Regions from separate parts of the Streptomyces sp. NPDC002838 genome, predicted to be linked through region 1. Evidence: riboswitches for the same ligand, from Rfam matches in the RefSeq annotation. Region 1 holds a riboswitch; each other region holds the start of a gene.
The links. A riboswitch is a leader RNA that binds a small molecule or an ion and turns the genes downstream of it on or off. The one in region 1 is predicted to bind cobalamin.
Positions count from the first base shown of each region.

Region 1 (4,975 bases):
TCGTGGCGATGCTGTGGGTGGGGTCGTACACCAAGACGGACCCGGCCTTCATCGGCATCCCGTTCTTCTACTGGTACCAGATGGCCTGGGTGCTGATCTCCACGGCGCTCACGATGATCGCGTACAAGCTGTGGCAGCGTGACCAGCGCGCCCGCTCCTCCCAGAAGGGCGGTGCGTCGCAGTGAACGACGGCGTGAACGGCGTCGCACTCGCCGTCTTCATCTTCTTCTTCCTGGCCGTCACGGTCATGGGCTTCCTGGCCGCCCGCTGGCGCAAGGCAGAGAACGAGCACAGCCTCGACGAATGGGGCCTCGGCGGCCGCTCGTTCGGCACCTGGGTCACCTGGTTCCTGCTCGGCGGCGACCTGTACACGGCGTACACCTTCGTCGCCGTACCGGCGGCGATCTACGCGGCGGGCGCGGCCGGTTTCTTCGCCGTGCCGTACACCATCCTGGTCTACCCGCTGATCTTCACCTTCCTGCCCCGCCTGTGGTCGGTCTCGCACAAGCACGGCTACGTCACGACCTCGGACTTCGTGCGCGGCCGGTGGGGCTCCAAGAGTCTGTCCCTCGCCGTGGCCCTCACCGGCATCCTCGCGACCATGCCGTACATCGCGCTCCAGCTGGTCGGCATCCAGGCCGTGCTGGACGTGATGGGCGTCGGCGGTGGCGAGAACACCAACTGGTTCATCAAGGACCTGCCGCTGCTGATCGCCTTCGGCGTGCTGGCCGCGTACACGTACTCGTCGGGTCTGCGGGCCCCCGCGCTGATCGCGTTCGTGAAGGACACGCTGATCTACATCGTCATCGCGGTGGCGATCATCTACATCCCGATCAAGCTGGGCGGGTTCGACGACATCTTCGCCAAGGCGAGTGAGGCGTACAGTCAGACCAACCCGGCGACGGGCGCCCCGCGCGGTGCGCTGGTCCCGGCGGAGGCCGGCCAGTGGACGTACGCCACGCTGGCGTTGGGCTCCGCGCTGGCGCTGTTCATGTACCCGCACTCGATCACGGCGACGCTGTCCTCGCGCAGCCGTGAGGTGATCCGCCGCAACACCACCATTCTGCCGCTGTACTCGCTGATGCTGGGCCTGCTGGCGCTGCTGGGCTTCATGGCGATCGCGGCCGGAGTCAAGGTCAGCAACGGGCAGTTGGCGATCCCGCAGCTGTTCGAGGACATGTTCCCGAGCTGGTTCGCGGGCGTGGCCTTCGCAGCGATCGGCATCGGCGCGCTGGTGCCGGCGGCGATCATGTCGATCGCGGCCGCGAACCTCTTCACCCGCAACATCTACAAGGACTTCATCAAGCCGGACGCCACGCCGGCGCAGGAGACCAAGGTCTCCAAGCTGGTCTCGCTCCTGGTGAAGGTGGGCGCGCTGGCCTTCGTCCTGACGATGGACAAGACGGTCGCGATCAACTTCCAGCTGCTGGGCGGCATTTGGATCCTGCAGACCTTCCCGGCGCTGGTCGGCGGCCTGTTCACCCGCTGGTTCCACCGCTGGGCGCTGCTCGCGGGCTGGGCGGTCGGCATGGTCTACGGCACGGTCGCCGCGTACGGCGTCGCCTCGCCGACGCAGAAGCACTTCGGCGGCTCGTCGAAGGAGATCCCCGGCATCGGCGAGATCGGCTACATCGGTCTGACGGCGTTCGTGCTGAACGTGGTCGTCACCGTCGTCCTGACCTTCGTCCTGAAGGCGCTGAAGGCCCCGGAGGGCGTCGACGAGACCAAGCCGTCGGACTACACGGCCGACGCGGGCGACCCGGGCGTCCAGGTGGAGCTGCCGCCGGCCACGGCGGGCGCCACGCACTGAGCCGTACGCGAGAACGACGGGCCGCCGGATCGAATCCGGCGGCCCGTCGCCGTTCCCGGCCATGCGCCGCAAGGGCACTCGGCACCTCACTCTCCTCACCTACGAGTTGACGCTCCGAAACCACCGCGACACAACATATGGGGGTGCTGTCCTCACGCGGCACAAGATGTATGCTCATGCTCGCTGTCGCCGCAGGGGAATCCGGTGCGAATCCGGAACTGTCCCGCAACGGTGTACCCATGCCCGTATATGCGCGTATGGGCGTCAGTCCGAGGACCTGCCGACAGCACGCCCGGCCGTCCGGTCCGGGTGTTCTGACGTCCGGGCCTCGTGGAATGGGTCGGTGGACGCGACGCCGCGTGCGCTCGTGTGCTGCCCCCTGCCCTCCACCAGGCCCCCGTGCCGAGCGAGGGAGAGCCCCACGTGACCATCGCGCCAGCCGAACCGGTTTCAGCAGCCCTGGAGACCGACGGTCCCGGAACCGCGTTGCTGCGGATCCTGACCGAGCTGACCGCCGACCTGCCCGACGCCGACCCCGGCCGGGTCGCCGCAGCCGCGCTGCGCGGCCGGTCCGCGCGGGCCGACGAGACGGAGTTGCGCGAGCTGGCCACCGAGGCGGCCGCCGGCCTGATCTCCGAGGACCCGGTCTACTCGCGGCTGGCCGCCCGCCTGTTGACGATCGGCATCGCCGCCGAAGCCGCCTCGCAGGGCGTCACGTCCTTCACCGGGTCCGTCGCCGTGGGGCACCGGGAGGGGCTCATCGCCGACCGTACGGCCGAGTTCGTACGGGTCCACGCCGAGCGCCTCGACGCGCTGATCGACACGGACGCCGACGACCGCCTCGGCTACTTCGGCCTGCGCACCCTGCACAGCCGCTATCTGCTCCGGCACCCGATCACCCGCAAGGTGATCGAGACGCCGCAGCACTTCATGCTGCGCGTCGCCGCGGGGCTGGCGGAGGACGACACGAGCAGGTCCGTCGACGAAGTCGCCGCGCTCTACCGGCTCATGAGCCGCCTCGACTACCTGCCCTCCTCCCCCACCCTCTTCAACTCCGGTACCCGGCACCCCCAGATGTCGTCCTGCTACCTCCTGGACTCCCCCAAGGACGAGCTGGACTCCATCTACGACCGCTACCACCAGGTGGCCCGCCTCTCGAAGCACGCCGGCGGCATCGGCATCGCCTACTCCCGCATCCGCTCCCGCGGTTCGCTGATCCGCGGCACGAACGGGCACTCCAACGGCATCGTCCCGTTCCTGAAGACCCTCGACGCCTCGGTCGCCGCGGTGAACCAGGGCGGCCGGCGCAAGGGCGCGGCGGCGGTCTATCTGGAGACCTGGCACTCCGACATCGAGGAGTTCCTGGAGCTGCGCGACAACACCGGTGAGGACGCCCGCCGTACGCACAACCTGAACCTCGCGCACTGGGTCCCGGACGAGTTCATGCGCCGGGTCGACGCCGACGGGCAGTGGTCGCTGTTCTCGCCGTCCGACGTGCCGGAGCTGGTCGACCTGTGGGGCGAGGAGTTCGACGCGGCGTACCGGTCGGCCGAGAAGAGGGGGCTGGCGAAGAAGACCATCCCCGCCCGTGACCTCTACGGCCGCATGATGCGCACCCTCGCGCAGACCGGCAACGGCTGGATGACCTTCAAGGACGCCGCCAACCGCACCGCCAACCAGACGGCCGAGCCGGGCCACGTGGTCCACTCCTCCAACCTCTGCACGGAGATCCTGGAGGTCACGGACGACGGGGAGACGGCGGTCTGCAACCTGGGGTCGGTGAACCTGGGCGCGTTCGTCTCCGGCGGCGACATCGACTGGGAGCGGCTGGACGAGACGGTCCGTACCGCCGTCACCTTCCTCGACCGGGTCGTCGACATCAACTTCTACCCGACCGAGCAGGCGGGCCGCTCCAACTCCCGCTGGCGCCCGGTCGGCCTCGGCGCGATGGGTCTGCAGGACGTCTTCTTCCAGTTGCGCCTGCCCTTCGACTCGCCGGAGGCCAAGCGGCTCTCCACGCGGATCGCCGAGCGCATCATGCTGGCCGCGTACGAGGCCTCCGCCGACCTCGCCGAGCGCAACGGCCCGCTGCCGGCCTGGGAGAAGACCCGTGCGGCCCGGGGTGTCCTCCACCCCGACCACTACGACACGGAGTTGACCTGGCCGGAGCGCTGGGCGGCCCTGCGCGAGCGGATCGCCTCCGTCGGCATGCGCAACTCGCTGCTGCTGGCGATCGCGCCCACCGCCACCATCGCCTCGATCGCGGGCGTGTACGAGTGCATCGAGCCGCAGGTGTCCAACCTGTTCAAGCGCGAGACGCTGTCCGGCGAGTTCCTCCAGGTCAACTCGTACCTGGTGAAGGAACTGAAGGAGCTGGGCGTCTGGGACGCGCGCACCCGTGAGGCGCTGCGCGAGGCGAACGGCTCGGTGCAGGAATTCGCCTGGATCCCCGAGGACGTACGGGCCCTGTACCGCACCGCGTGGGAGATCCCGCAGCGCGGCCTGATCGACATGGCGGCGGCCCGGACCCCGTTCCTGGACCAGTCCCAGTCGCTGAACCTCTTCCTGGAGACGCCCACCATCGGCAAGCTCTCCTCGATGTACGCGTACGCCTGGAAGTCGGGCCTGAAGACGACGTACTACCTGCGCTCGCGCCCGGCGACCCGCATCGCCCGCGCCGCCCGAGCCCAGGCGCAGTCCGAGAAGACCATCCCCGTACAGCAGCCGGCGCCCGACGAGGCCGTCGCCTGCTCCCTGGAAAACCCCGAGTCCTGCGAGGCCTGCCAGTAATGACCACCCGTAACACGAACCTGCTCGACCCGGGCTTCGAACTGACTCTCCGTCCCATGCGCTACCCCGACTTCTACGAGCGCTACCGGGACGCCATCAAGAACACCTGGACCGTGGAGGAGGTAGACCTCCACTCGGATGTGTCGGATCTCGCGAAACTGTCACAAGGTGAGCAGCACCTCATCGGCCGCCTGGTCGCCTTCTTCGCGACGGGCGACTCGATCGTCGCGAACAACCTGGTGCTGACGCTGTACAAGCACATCAACTCCCCCGAGGCCCGCCTGTACCTGAGCAGGCAGCTCTTCGAGGAGGCCGTCCACGTCCAGTTCTACCTGACGCTCCTGGACACCTACCTGCCCGACCCGGAGGACAGGG
Region 1 covers NZ_JBEOVF010000006.1:24,949-29,923, forward strand. Annotated here, with positions in the region: gene ABT063_RS10105 (DUF3311 domain-containing protein) at 1-185, shown strand, start outside; gene mctP (monocarboxylate uptake permease MctP) at 182-1,810, shown strand; cobalamin riboswitch at 1,981-2,109, shown strand; gene ABT063_RS10115 (ribonucleoside-diphosphate reductase subunit alpha) at 2,234-4,600, shown strand; gene ABT063_RS10120 (ribonucleotide-diphosphate reductase subunit beta) at 4,600-4,975, shown strand, end outside.

Region 2 (4,975 bases), on a different contig from region 1:
CGCGTTCCCGGCGTGGCTCGCGCCCGTGCAGCTGGTGGTGCTGCCGGTGGCGCAGGCGCAGGTGGAGCAGGGGGAGGAGGTCGTACGGCGGGCTCTGGCGCGGGGTCTGCGGGCGGAGCTGGCGGCCCCCGGTGACGGCACCCTCGGCGCCCGCGTCCGGGCGGCGCGGCTCGTGCCGTACCAGGCGGTGATCGGGGAGCGGGAGGCCGGCGGCGACCTGGCGGCCGTACGGCTGCGGGACGGGCGGCGTCCGGGGGCGGTGCCGGTGGCCGAACTGCTGCGCGTGATCGGAGCCTGTGTGGAGGAGCGCGGCACCGAACTGTGGCGGGCTGCGTAAGGTCACTCTCGTAGCCCGTGGAGAGAGGATCCCAGCCGTGACAGCCGTGACAGGTCAGCCCATCCCGGTGATCATCGACTGCGACACGGGTGTCGACGACGCCCTGGCCCTGCTGTTCGCCGTACGGCACCCGGGTCTCGACGTGCGCGCGGTGACCTGCGTGGCGGGGAACACCGACGTGGACGGGGTGGTCCGCAACACCCTGACCGTGCTGGAGCAAGCAGGGGCGTCCGGCATACCGGTCGCGCGGGGTGCCGAACGCCCGCTGATCGAGCCCGTCCGCACGGCCCGGCACGTCCACGGCCAGGACGGGATGGGCGACCTCGGCCTGCCCGCGCCGACCCGAGTCCCGGTCGACGTCGACGCGGTCACGCTGCTGCGGCAGGAGATCCTCGCCTCCCCCCGTCCGGTCACCCTGATCCCCACCGCACCGCTGACGAACATCGCGCTGCTCCTGCGCACGCACCCGGAGGTGGTGCGGAACATCGAGCGGATCGTGTTCATGGGCGGCGCGGTGGCGGCCGGAAACGCCACGCCCGTCGCGGAGTTCAACGTGTGGCACGACCCCGAGGCCGCCGCGATCCTGCTCACGGCCGGGGTGCCGATCACGATGTACGGCCTGGACGTCTTCAAGCAGGTCCTCGTCCCGGCCGGGGATGTCCAGCGCCTGCGCGCGAGCACGGAACCCCGCCTCCGCATGGCCGGCGAACTCCTCGCCCACCGCGACCCCGCCACCTCCGGCGACCCCACCCCCATGGGCGGCCTCGGCGACGCGGGCGCGGTCTGCGCGGTCGTCGACCCGGAGGGCATCACCACCGAGCCCCTCCCGGTCGAGGTCGCCCTGGCCCCGGGCCCCACCCGAGGCCAGACGATCGTCGACCGCCGCTCACGGCCCGGTGAGTCCGAGATCCACGAGGGCGTACGTGAACAGCCGCTGGTGGATGTGGCGTTGGGCGTGGACGTGGAGCGGTATGTGAAGTTGTGGCTGGCGACCGTGGAGGGCGTTTAGGGCCGGTCGCAGTCGGCGGAGCGTTTCGCGGCGCAGCGGGAACTCCTTGCCGGGCGGGGGATGGACACGACGCGGTGCGGGCTGGCCTGCTTCAGCGCTGCCGGCTTCAGCGATGTCGCGACGCCCGGCAGTTGCCCGTCGGGGCACTAGCGGGTGTCGGCCGGCCGTACCGCCCACCTCTGTTCCACCTTCGCGAGCCGCCAGTAGCCGATGGCCGCCGCCCACACCACCACGAACAGACCGACGATGACGTAACCGACGTTGTCGAGATCGATGTCGGCGATCCAGGTGGTCACGACGTCGGTCAGGTCGAGCTTCTCGTGCAGGACGCCGACCAGTTCGATCGTGCCGATGAAGAAGGCGACGGCGATGGACAGGCCGGTGATGGTGAGGTTGTAGAAGACCTTGCGGACGGGGTTGGAGAACGCCCACTGGTAGGCGAAGTTCATGAACGTGCCGTCGAGGGTGTCGAACAGGCTCATGCCGGCGGCGAAGAGGAGGGGCAGGGAGAGGATCGCGTACCAGGGCAGACCGGCCGCCGCACCCGAGCCCGCCATCACCATCAGGGTCACCTCGGTGGCCGTGTCGAAGCCGAGGCCGAAGAGGAAGCCGAGGGGGTACATCTGGCCGGGGCGGCTGATGGACTTGGTGAGGCGGCCGAGGATCCGGTTCATGAACCCCCGTGAATCCAGGTGCTGTTCGAGTTCCTTCTCGTCGTACGTGCCGGCCCGCATGGCCCGGAAGACCTTCAGGATCCCGAGCAGGGCGACCAGGTTGAGGGCGGCGATGAGGTAGAGGAACGTCCCCGAGACCGTCGTACCGACGATCCCCAGCGTCTGGTGGGTGCGGGAGTCGTCGTTCATGAGGGTGCCCGCGAGCGCGGCGCCGCCCGCGACGAGCGCGGCCATCGCCACCACCACGCTGGAGTGACCGAGCGCGAACCAGAAGCCCACCGACACCGGCCGCTTGCCGTCGGCCATCAACTTGCGGGTGGTGTTGTCGATGGCGGCGATGTGGTCGGCGTCGAAGGCGTGCCGCATGCCGAGGGTGTAGGCGGTGATGCCGAGGCCGATGCCGAAGGCCTTGTCGCCGACCTCGTAGTGACCGGGTACGACGAGCAGGAAGAGAACACCGAAGGCCACGACGTGCAGGGCGGCGATCACCGCCATCAGGCCGGCGGTCTTGAGGGTGTCCTCGCGGCGCCAGCGGTAGGCGGATGTGGGCTCGGGCAGGGTCATACGGTCACGCTCCAGCACCTCGTGGATCAACTCGTGAGATGCCGTGGCCGGTCTCCTGGCTTACGGGTCGTGTGTCCGCCGTTCCTGCCTTCCCAGTCGTACGACCAGTGGCACCGGCTTGCGCCGGACGGGACGTGAACTCCCCGATCACAGTGGCGAGGGCCGCTCCGGAATGGCCCCTGAAGGGGCGTCACCGGCTTCCCGAGCACCACGGCCCGCCCACCGTAGGGCGGCAGGCGGTCTCCTGCATAGCTGCGTACTTGCGCAGGTATTCAAGATCACACAGGTCGCCTGCGAGGATGACGGCATGCATCTCGTCCCCGCCGACCGAGCGGACCGCCGCACCATCGACGGGCACCGGGTGTGCGACGCCATCGCCGCGATCGGCGAACCCGGCCACGTCCGCACCTGGGCCGACCGTTTCTCCCTCCTCGCGGACCCCAAGAGGCTCGCGCTGCTCCTCGCCCTGCACCAGACCGGGCCGCTGGCCGTGTCCGACCTGGCGATCGCGACCGGCATGAACGATCCCGCCGTATCGCAGGCGCTGCGGTTGCTGCGGGCGGCGGGGGTCGTGGAGGGGGAGAAGGAGGGGCGGGTGGTGCGGTACCGGGTGGTGGACGGAGAGGTGCGGGGGCTGTTGGAGCACTGCGCGGCCGACGGGGGCTGACGCTTGTGGGAGGCGGTGATTGGCAGATCTGTTCCACCCCCGCGAGGGAAAACACCAGGTCACGTGGCCGTGTTGGTGGAACAGATCTGCCAATCACCGGGTTCTCCGGGGGCACCGCGAACAGCGGCTGCGCCGCCGTCAGGTTGTGTGCGTGGTCTGCGAACAGCCGGTCGAGGCCCTGGAAGCGACCGCCGTCTGCAATCACGTGGGCCACGGCGGCTGCCTCCGGTCAGGGCCGCACTGAAACCCCTACAGGCCAGGGCCGACGGCCCCGCCCGCGCACCACGGGGGAAGTGCGCGGGCGGGGCTCCCGACACCCCTGCGGGGCCTCGGGGGGATCGCCGGTCGGGCTGACGTTGCCCGGCCGGCGGTCGAGGGGTCGGCTGATGGGCCTACGAGCGAGTTGCCCGTCCGGCGTTCAAGCCATCAGCCGACGGTACTTACGAGCGAGCGGCCCGCCGGCGTCGCGTGGCCAGGACGATGCCCGCGCCGCCCGCCAGGAGTACGGCCGCGCCGATGGCGATCGGGCCGGTCGCGCTGCTGCCGCCCGTCTCCGCGAGGTTGTCGCCGCCGCCGTTCGGCTTGGGGGCCGGGGCGGTGGTGGAGTCGGAGGGGGTCGGGGTCGGGGTCTCGGTGGACGGCGTCTCCGAGGCCGGGGGCTCGGTCGCCGGAGGCGTCGTCTCCTCCGTCGGCGTCGAGGGCTCGGTGGGCTCCTCCGGGGTCGACGGGGGCGGGGTGGGCGTGGACGGCGGCTCCTCCGTGGGCGGAGGCGTCGTGCAGTTCTTCGTGCCGCCGTTCCAGGCCGCGATCAGCTTGTCCTTGATGACCGGGCGGTCCGGGCCCTTGGGCAGGTCGCCGTGCTGGAATCCGTCGTTGGCGTCGAGCTTGCCGTCGAACTTGACCGCGCCGCGGTAGAGGTCGATCTGCGCGAAGCAGCCCGCGTCCGGCACCGCGATGTCGAGGGAGTCGGTCTGCCCCGGCTTGACGGTCACCGTGTCGAAGTCGACGAAGACCTGCTCGCCGGAGGTCGCGAAGGTCGCGCCGTGGGCGAGGTAGGAGGCGAGGGAGGCGGTGCAGGTGGTGGCGTCGCCGGCGGCACGGACCTTGATGTGGACCTTGCCGTCGTCGGTGGGCTTGAGGTTCTGGTCGTCGACCTTGACCGAGTCGAAGAAGTTGGAGCCGTCCAGCGAGAACTGGCAGCGGTCGGTACCGGTCTCCGTGCCCGCGCCCGTCCCGGGCTTGTAGGTGCCGCCGGACTTCCAGCCGTCGCCGCCGGGGGTGCCGGTGGCCCAGGCGGCCGAGGCGGGGGCGGCACAGAGGACGAGCGCCACGGCGCCCGTCCCCAGCAGGCGGCGCGCGGTGACACGTCTAGCTATGGACATGCGGATCCCATCGGGTGAGGGGGGTGGCGAGTGTTCCGAAGAACACCGGGTCAAAAACGCACACAGAGCCCTGAGATACACAGAGTGATGCACAGGGTCTGAAAAGCACTGGGCCCATTGGTCACATGCGCCACGGTGTCCGCACATCGTGGATCTCCTGGCAGAACGCTGTCAACCTGCGGCTATGGAGGGGGACTTCAGAAGGCCATCACAATTTCATCACACGGGGAATGAACTGCTCCGGACGGCGTTCGAGTTCGCTTTCCCGACAATGTGGACAGGTACCGGAGTGCCTACTTGAGCGCCCCGCACCACTGCCCCGAGGGAGACCGCGTGACCGAC
Region 2 covers NZ_JBEOVF010000022.1:120,267-125,241, forward strand. Annotated here, with positions in the region: gene thrS (threonine--tRNA ligase) at 1-337, shown strand, start outside; gene ABT063_RS26645 (nucleoside hydrolase) at 384-1,346, shown strand; gene nicT (Nickel transporter NicT) at 1,493-2,584, opposite strand; cobalamin riboswitch at 2,613-2,812, opposite strand; gene ABT063_RS26655 (ArsR/SmtB family transcription factor) at 2,892-3,251, shown strand; gene ABT063_RS26660 (LAETG motif-containing sortase-dependent surface protein) at 3,692-4,633, opposite strand; gene ABT063_RS26665 (glycoside hydrolase family 13 protein) at 4,967-4,975, shown strand, end outside.
Region 2: it holds a riboswitch for cobalamin, as region 1 does, so the genes downstream of both, nicT (Nickel transporter NicT) here and ABT063_RS10115 (ribonucleoside-diphosphate reductase subunit alpha) in region 1, are expected to answer to the same signal.

Region 3 (4,975 bases), on a different contig from region 1:
CCGGTCAGCAGCACGGTGTCCGACAGGAACCGCGCCAGCTCGGTCAGGTTGGCCGGCCCGCCCTCGACGAGATACCGCAGCGCCTCCGCCACGACTCCCGCCGGCACCGACGACTCGGCCATCAACTCCGCGTCGGGCACGGCCTCTCCGCCCAGCAGCACGGTCGGGATGCCGGACGCCTTCAGCGCGGCGAGCCCGTCCTCCCAGGCCCGCTTGCCACCGAGCAGCCGTACGACGGCGATGTCCGCGCCCGCGATGAGGGAGGGCAGCTCGCCCTCGACATCCACGCGGGTCGGGTTGCCGATCCGGTAGGAGGCACCGGAAGCGGCCCGAGCCGCCAACAGGTCCGTGTCGGCGGTCGACAACAACAACACTGTGCTCATGCGGGCGCTCCCGGTGGAAGGAAAGGCAGTCCTTGCGGCGCGCCGGACTCGATGAGCCGCCACAGCGCGTCCGTGTCCGCGTGCTGTTCGATCAGGTCGCCGAGCCGGTCGAGCTGCTCCTCGCGCAGCGCGGCGAACGAGGTGTCCGGGGCCGGCACGAACCGGCGGCCCGCGGCGGCCGCCACCTCACGCAGGAAGGCCCGCCGGAAACCGTCCGACTCCAGCGATCCGTGCCAGTGCGTGCCCCAGGTCTGGCCGACCCGGCAGCCGTCCAGGAAGGGCTCTCCGCCTGCGATATCGGCGACCCCGTGATGAATCTCGTACCCCGCGGCGTGCTCCCCGAGGGCTTCGCCCTCCGGCCGCGTGAGGGTCTTCTCCCGCGCGAACCGCACCCGTACGGGAAGCAGCCCGAGCCCGTCGACATGCCCCTGCCGGCTCTCGACGTCGTCCTCGATGTGCTCGCCGAGGATCTGGAAGCCGCCGCAGATGCCGAGGACCGGCAGCCCGGCCGCGGCCCTGCGGACGAGGGCGTCGGCCAGCCCGCGCTCCCGCAGCCACTCCAGTGCCCGTACGGTCCCCCGGGTCCCCGGAATCACCACGAGGTCGGCGTCGGACAGCTCCTCCGGCCGGTCCACGAACCGGACGACCACACCCGGCTCGGCGGCCAGCGCGTCCACGTCGGTGAAGTTGGACATCAGGGGGACGGCACAGACGGCGACGCGCAGTACGTCCGCGCCGACGGGCGGGGCGACGACCGACTCCCTGACCGTCCCCCGCAGGGAGACCCGGAGCCCGTCCTCCTCGTCGATGCCGAGCCCGTGCCGGAAGGGCAGGACGCCGTAGGTCCGCCGTCCGGTGAGCCCGTGCAACATGTCGAGCCCGGGTTCCAGCAGGGAGACGTCCCCCCGGAACTTGTTGACCAGGAACCCGGCGACGAGTTCCTGATCCTCGGGCGAAAGCAGCGCGACGGTCCCGAAGAAGGAGGCGAACACGCCACCACGGTCGATGTCCCCCACCACGAGCACAGGCAGCCGCGCGTTCCGCGCGATCCCCATGTTCACGATGTCGGTCCGCCGCAGATTGATCTCGGCAGGACTGCCGGCCCCCTCACAGATCACCGCGTCATACGTGCCCCGCAACTCGGCGAGACAGTCCAGCACGGTCCCGAGGAGCCTTTGCTGCCGCCCCCCGTGGTACCCGCGCGCGCTCAGCTCGCCGACCGGCTTCCCGAGCAGCACGACCTGACTGCTCTGCTCGCCTCCTGGCTTGAGCAGCACGGGATTCATCAGGGCGGTCGGCTCGACACGACAGGCCTGCGCCTGCATGGCCTGCGCCCGCCCGATCTCCGCGCCCTCCCGCGTCACGAACGAATTGAGGGACATGTTCTGCGCCTTGAAGGGCGCCACCTTGACGCCCTGCCGCACCAGCCACCGACAGATCCCGGCGGTGACGACACTTTTGCCGGCGTCGGAGGTGGTACCGGCGACGAGAAGCCCACCACCGGTCATGACACACGCCCCGACCGCCGGCGGCACCGCTGTGGGCAGTCGTTCCGCAGGGCGATGGGGGTCCCCCCGCTCGAGCGAAGCCGAGAGTGGGGGAGGGTGGGCACAGCCTGCGGTGCCGGGCGCCTCGCGACCCGCTCCCGCAGTAGCGCACCTGCCGCACTCACCCCCAACGCCAGCCACCCCACCCGCCGCGACAACCGAACAGCCCGCTCGATGTCCCCGACTTCCACAGAACGCCCCCCATCGTTCAGCACAGGCCGATGCTCGACCCGCCCCGCATACGACAACGTCCCCCCGAGCCGCACCCCCAGCGCCCCCGCGAACGACGCCTCCACAGGCCCGGCGTTGGGACTCGGATGCTTGGCCGCGTCCGCACGCCAAGCACGTACGGCCCCCCGCAGATCTTCGCCGGCCACCGCAGCCAGAACCGCAGTCACCCGCGCCCCCGGCCACCCCGCAACGTCGTCGAGCCGCGCGGAAGCCCACCCGAACCTCCGGTGGCGCAGCGACTTGTGCCCGACCATCGCGTCAAGGGTGTTGACGGCCCGAAACCCGAGAAGCCCCGGCACCCCACCAACGGCCCCCCACACCAGCGCCCCCACCACCGCGTCGGACGTGTTCTCGGCGACGGACTCCACCACGGCCCGCGCGATCCCGTCGGCGTCGAGTGCCTGCGGATCCCGTCCGCACAGATGCGGCAGCCGCGCCCGGGCCCCCTCGACGTCCCCCGCCTCCAGGGCACGTCCGACGGCCCGGGCTTCCCGGGCGAGCGAAGTCCCGCCCACGACGGCCCAGGTGGCGGCGCCGGTCAGCGCGACGGAGGCGGCAGGGGACGTACGTACGGCACGAGCGGCCACGGCCCCGAGCGCGACGGCGCCACCGGCACACACGACGGCGTGCAGCGCACCCCACCCGCGATGGTCCCGCCACAACACCCGCTCCACGGCACCCGCGGCCCGTCCGAACACGGCGACCGGATGCCCACGGCGCGGATCACCGAGAAGCAGGTCGCCGAGGAGGCCGGCGGCGGCGCCGTACGCGAAAACGCGATCGGCCCGCATCGGCTCAGCCGACCGCGGAGTCAGACAACGCGTTGGTACTGAACCTCAATCGGCAGCCGAGCATGGCGATATGTCCTCACTCAGGGTGTCCACGCCCTGGTTCGACGAGACCGGCGGTGAGAGTTCCTGGCTCCCGGGGCTTTCTACCCCGGTGACAGTGGCGGGACCGCGCCGGATTCTCACCGGCTTCCTCTCCTGCCGCCGTACATGGCTCCGGCAGTCCACCACGGGGTTGGAAGGGCCGTCAACTTGCTGTTGACCTGCGACGGGAGAGTGTGCGAAGGCCCACACATGCGTGAGGTGCGGGACGGTGATCCGTTCCGCACCTCAAGTGCTTTCGCGTGCTGTGCGTCAGGCCACGATCAGATAGATCCCGTACGCCACCGCCGCCGCGCACGCCGCGAAGCAGGCGTACGCGCCCGTGACCGCAAGCGCGGCGGAGTCCCCCTGGGCCGCCGCCCGTTCGCGTCGTGAGAGGCCGGTGATGCCGAGGGTGAACACGGCCACGAGGGCCACGGTGACCGCGAGGCTGACGCCGAAGACGGAGCCGAGGGCCGACCAGTCGATCTTCATGGTGATGCTTCCTTCTTGGCCGGATGCTTGACCGGGTGCGCGGGGGTCAGACCGTGGTGGCGGTCGACGTGGCGGGCTCGGCCGCCTGGGCCGGGATCGTGGTGGCGAGGTCCTCGGTCACCGTGCCCGCCGGCGGCGGGGTCACGGCGGCGATCGCCGTGGTCATCACGCCGGCCGGCTCCTCGGAGTCGCAGACGTTCGTGTGGTCGACGACCTCACGGCGGGAGATCTTCCAGATCGCGGCGCTGGAGGCGACGAGGAAGACGGCGACGACGGCCGTACCCCAGTCGCCGAAGCCCGTCACGTACTCGGCGAGCGCGCCGACCAGGGCGGCGGCGGGGAGCGTGAGACCCCAGGCGACGAACATGCGCGTCGCCGTGGACCAGCGGACGACCCCGCCCTTGCGGCCGAGGCCCGCGCCCATCACCGCGCCGGAGACCGAGTGCGTGGTGGAGAGGGAGAAGCCGAGGTGGGAGGAGGCCAGGATGACCGTGGCCGCGCTGGTCTGGGCGGCGAAGCCCTGCTGCGGCTGGAGGTCGGTCAGACCCTTGCCCATGGTGCGGATGATGCGCCAGCCGCCGAGGTAGGTGCCCAGCGCGATGGCGATGCCCGCGGAGAGGATGACCCACAGGGGCGGGTCGGAGTCGGGGGCGACGGCGCCGCCGGCGACCAGGGCGAGGGTGATGATGCCCATCGTCTTCTGCGCGTCGTTCGTGCCGTGCGCGAGGGACACGAGACCCGCCGAGGCGATCTGGCCGGCCCGGTAGCCCTTCTCGGCGGCCTTGCCGTCGGCCTTCTTGCCCAGCCTGTAGGAGAGGCGGGTGGCGAACATCGCCGCGAGACCCGCCACCAGTGGGGCCGCGATCGCCGGGATCAGGACCTTGGTGACCAGCGCGTCACCGTGGACGGCGCCCACGCCGGCCGAGGCGATGGCGGCGCCGATCAGACCGCCCATGAGGGCGTGCGAGGAACTGGAGGGCAGGCCCACGAGCCAGGTCAGCAGATTCCAGAGGATCGCGCCGACCAGGGCGGCGAAGATGACCTCGGGACGGATGCCGGTCTCGTCCACGAGACCCTTGGAGATCGTGTTGGCGACCTCCACGGAGAGGAAGGCGCCTACAAGGTTCAGTACGGCGGACATGGCCACCGCGACCTTGGGCTTGAGCGCACCGGTCGAGATGGTCGTGGCCATCGCGTTGGCGGTGTCGTGGAAACCGTTCGTGAAATCGAACGCGAGTGCGGTTACCACCACAATCGCGAGGATCAGCGAGAAGTTTTCCATTTACCCAGGCAATCGTTCGAGGTCATTGGCCGGACGAACGTAGGTAACCTGAGTGAACGGAAGATGAACTGAGGAGGGCCGCACGGTGTCCGGGGATGACGGTTCTCGCACCGCCGAGCTCCCTTTCTCTCGTGCGGCCCAGTCGCCGCACGGCTAGTAGCCTCGGGC
Region 3 covers NZ_JBEOVF010000040.1:61,501-66,475, reverse strand. Annotated here, with positions in the region: gene cobN (cobaltochelatase subunit CobN) at 1-383, opposite strand, end outside; gene ABT063_RS37360 (cobyric acid synthase) at 380-1,891, opposite strand; gene ABT063_RS37355 (cobalamin biosynthesis protein) at 1,888-2,952, opposite strand; cobalamin riboswitch at 3,054-3,193, opposite strand; gene ABT063_RS37350 (hypothetical protein) at 3,304-3,525, opposite strand; gene ABT063_RS37345 (inorganic phosphate transporter) at 3,572-4,807, opposite strand; gene ABT063_RS37340 (lysozyme) at 4,961-4,975, opposite strand, start outside.
Region 3: it holds a riboswitch for cobalamin, as region 1 does, so the genes downstream of both, ABT063_RS37355 (cobalamin biosynthesis protein) here and ABT063_RS10115 (ribonucleoside-diphosphate reductase subunit alpha) in region 1, are expected to answer to the same signal.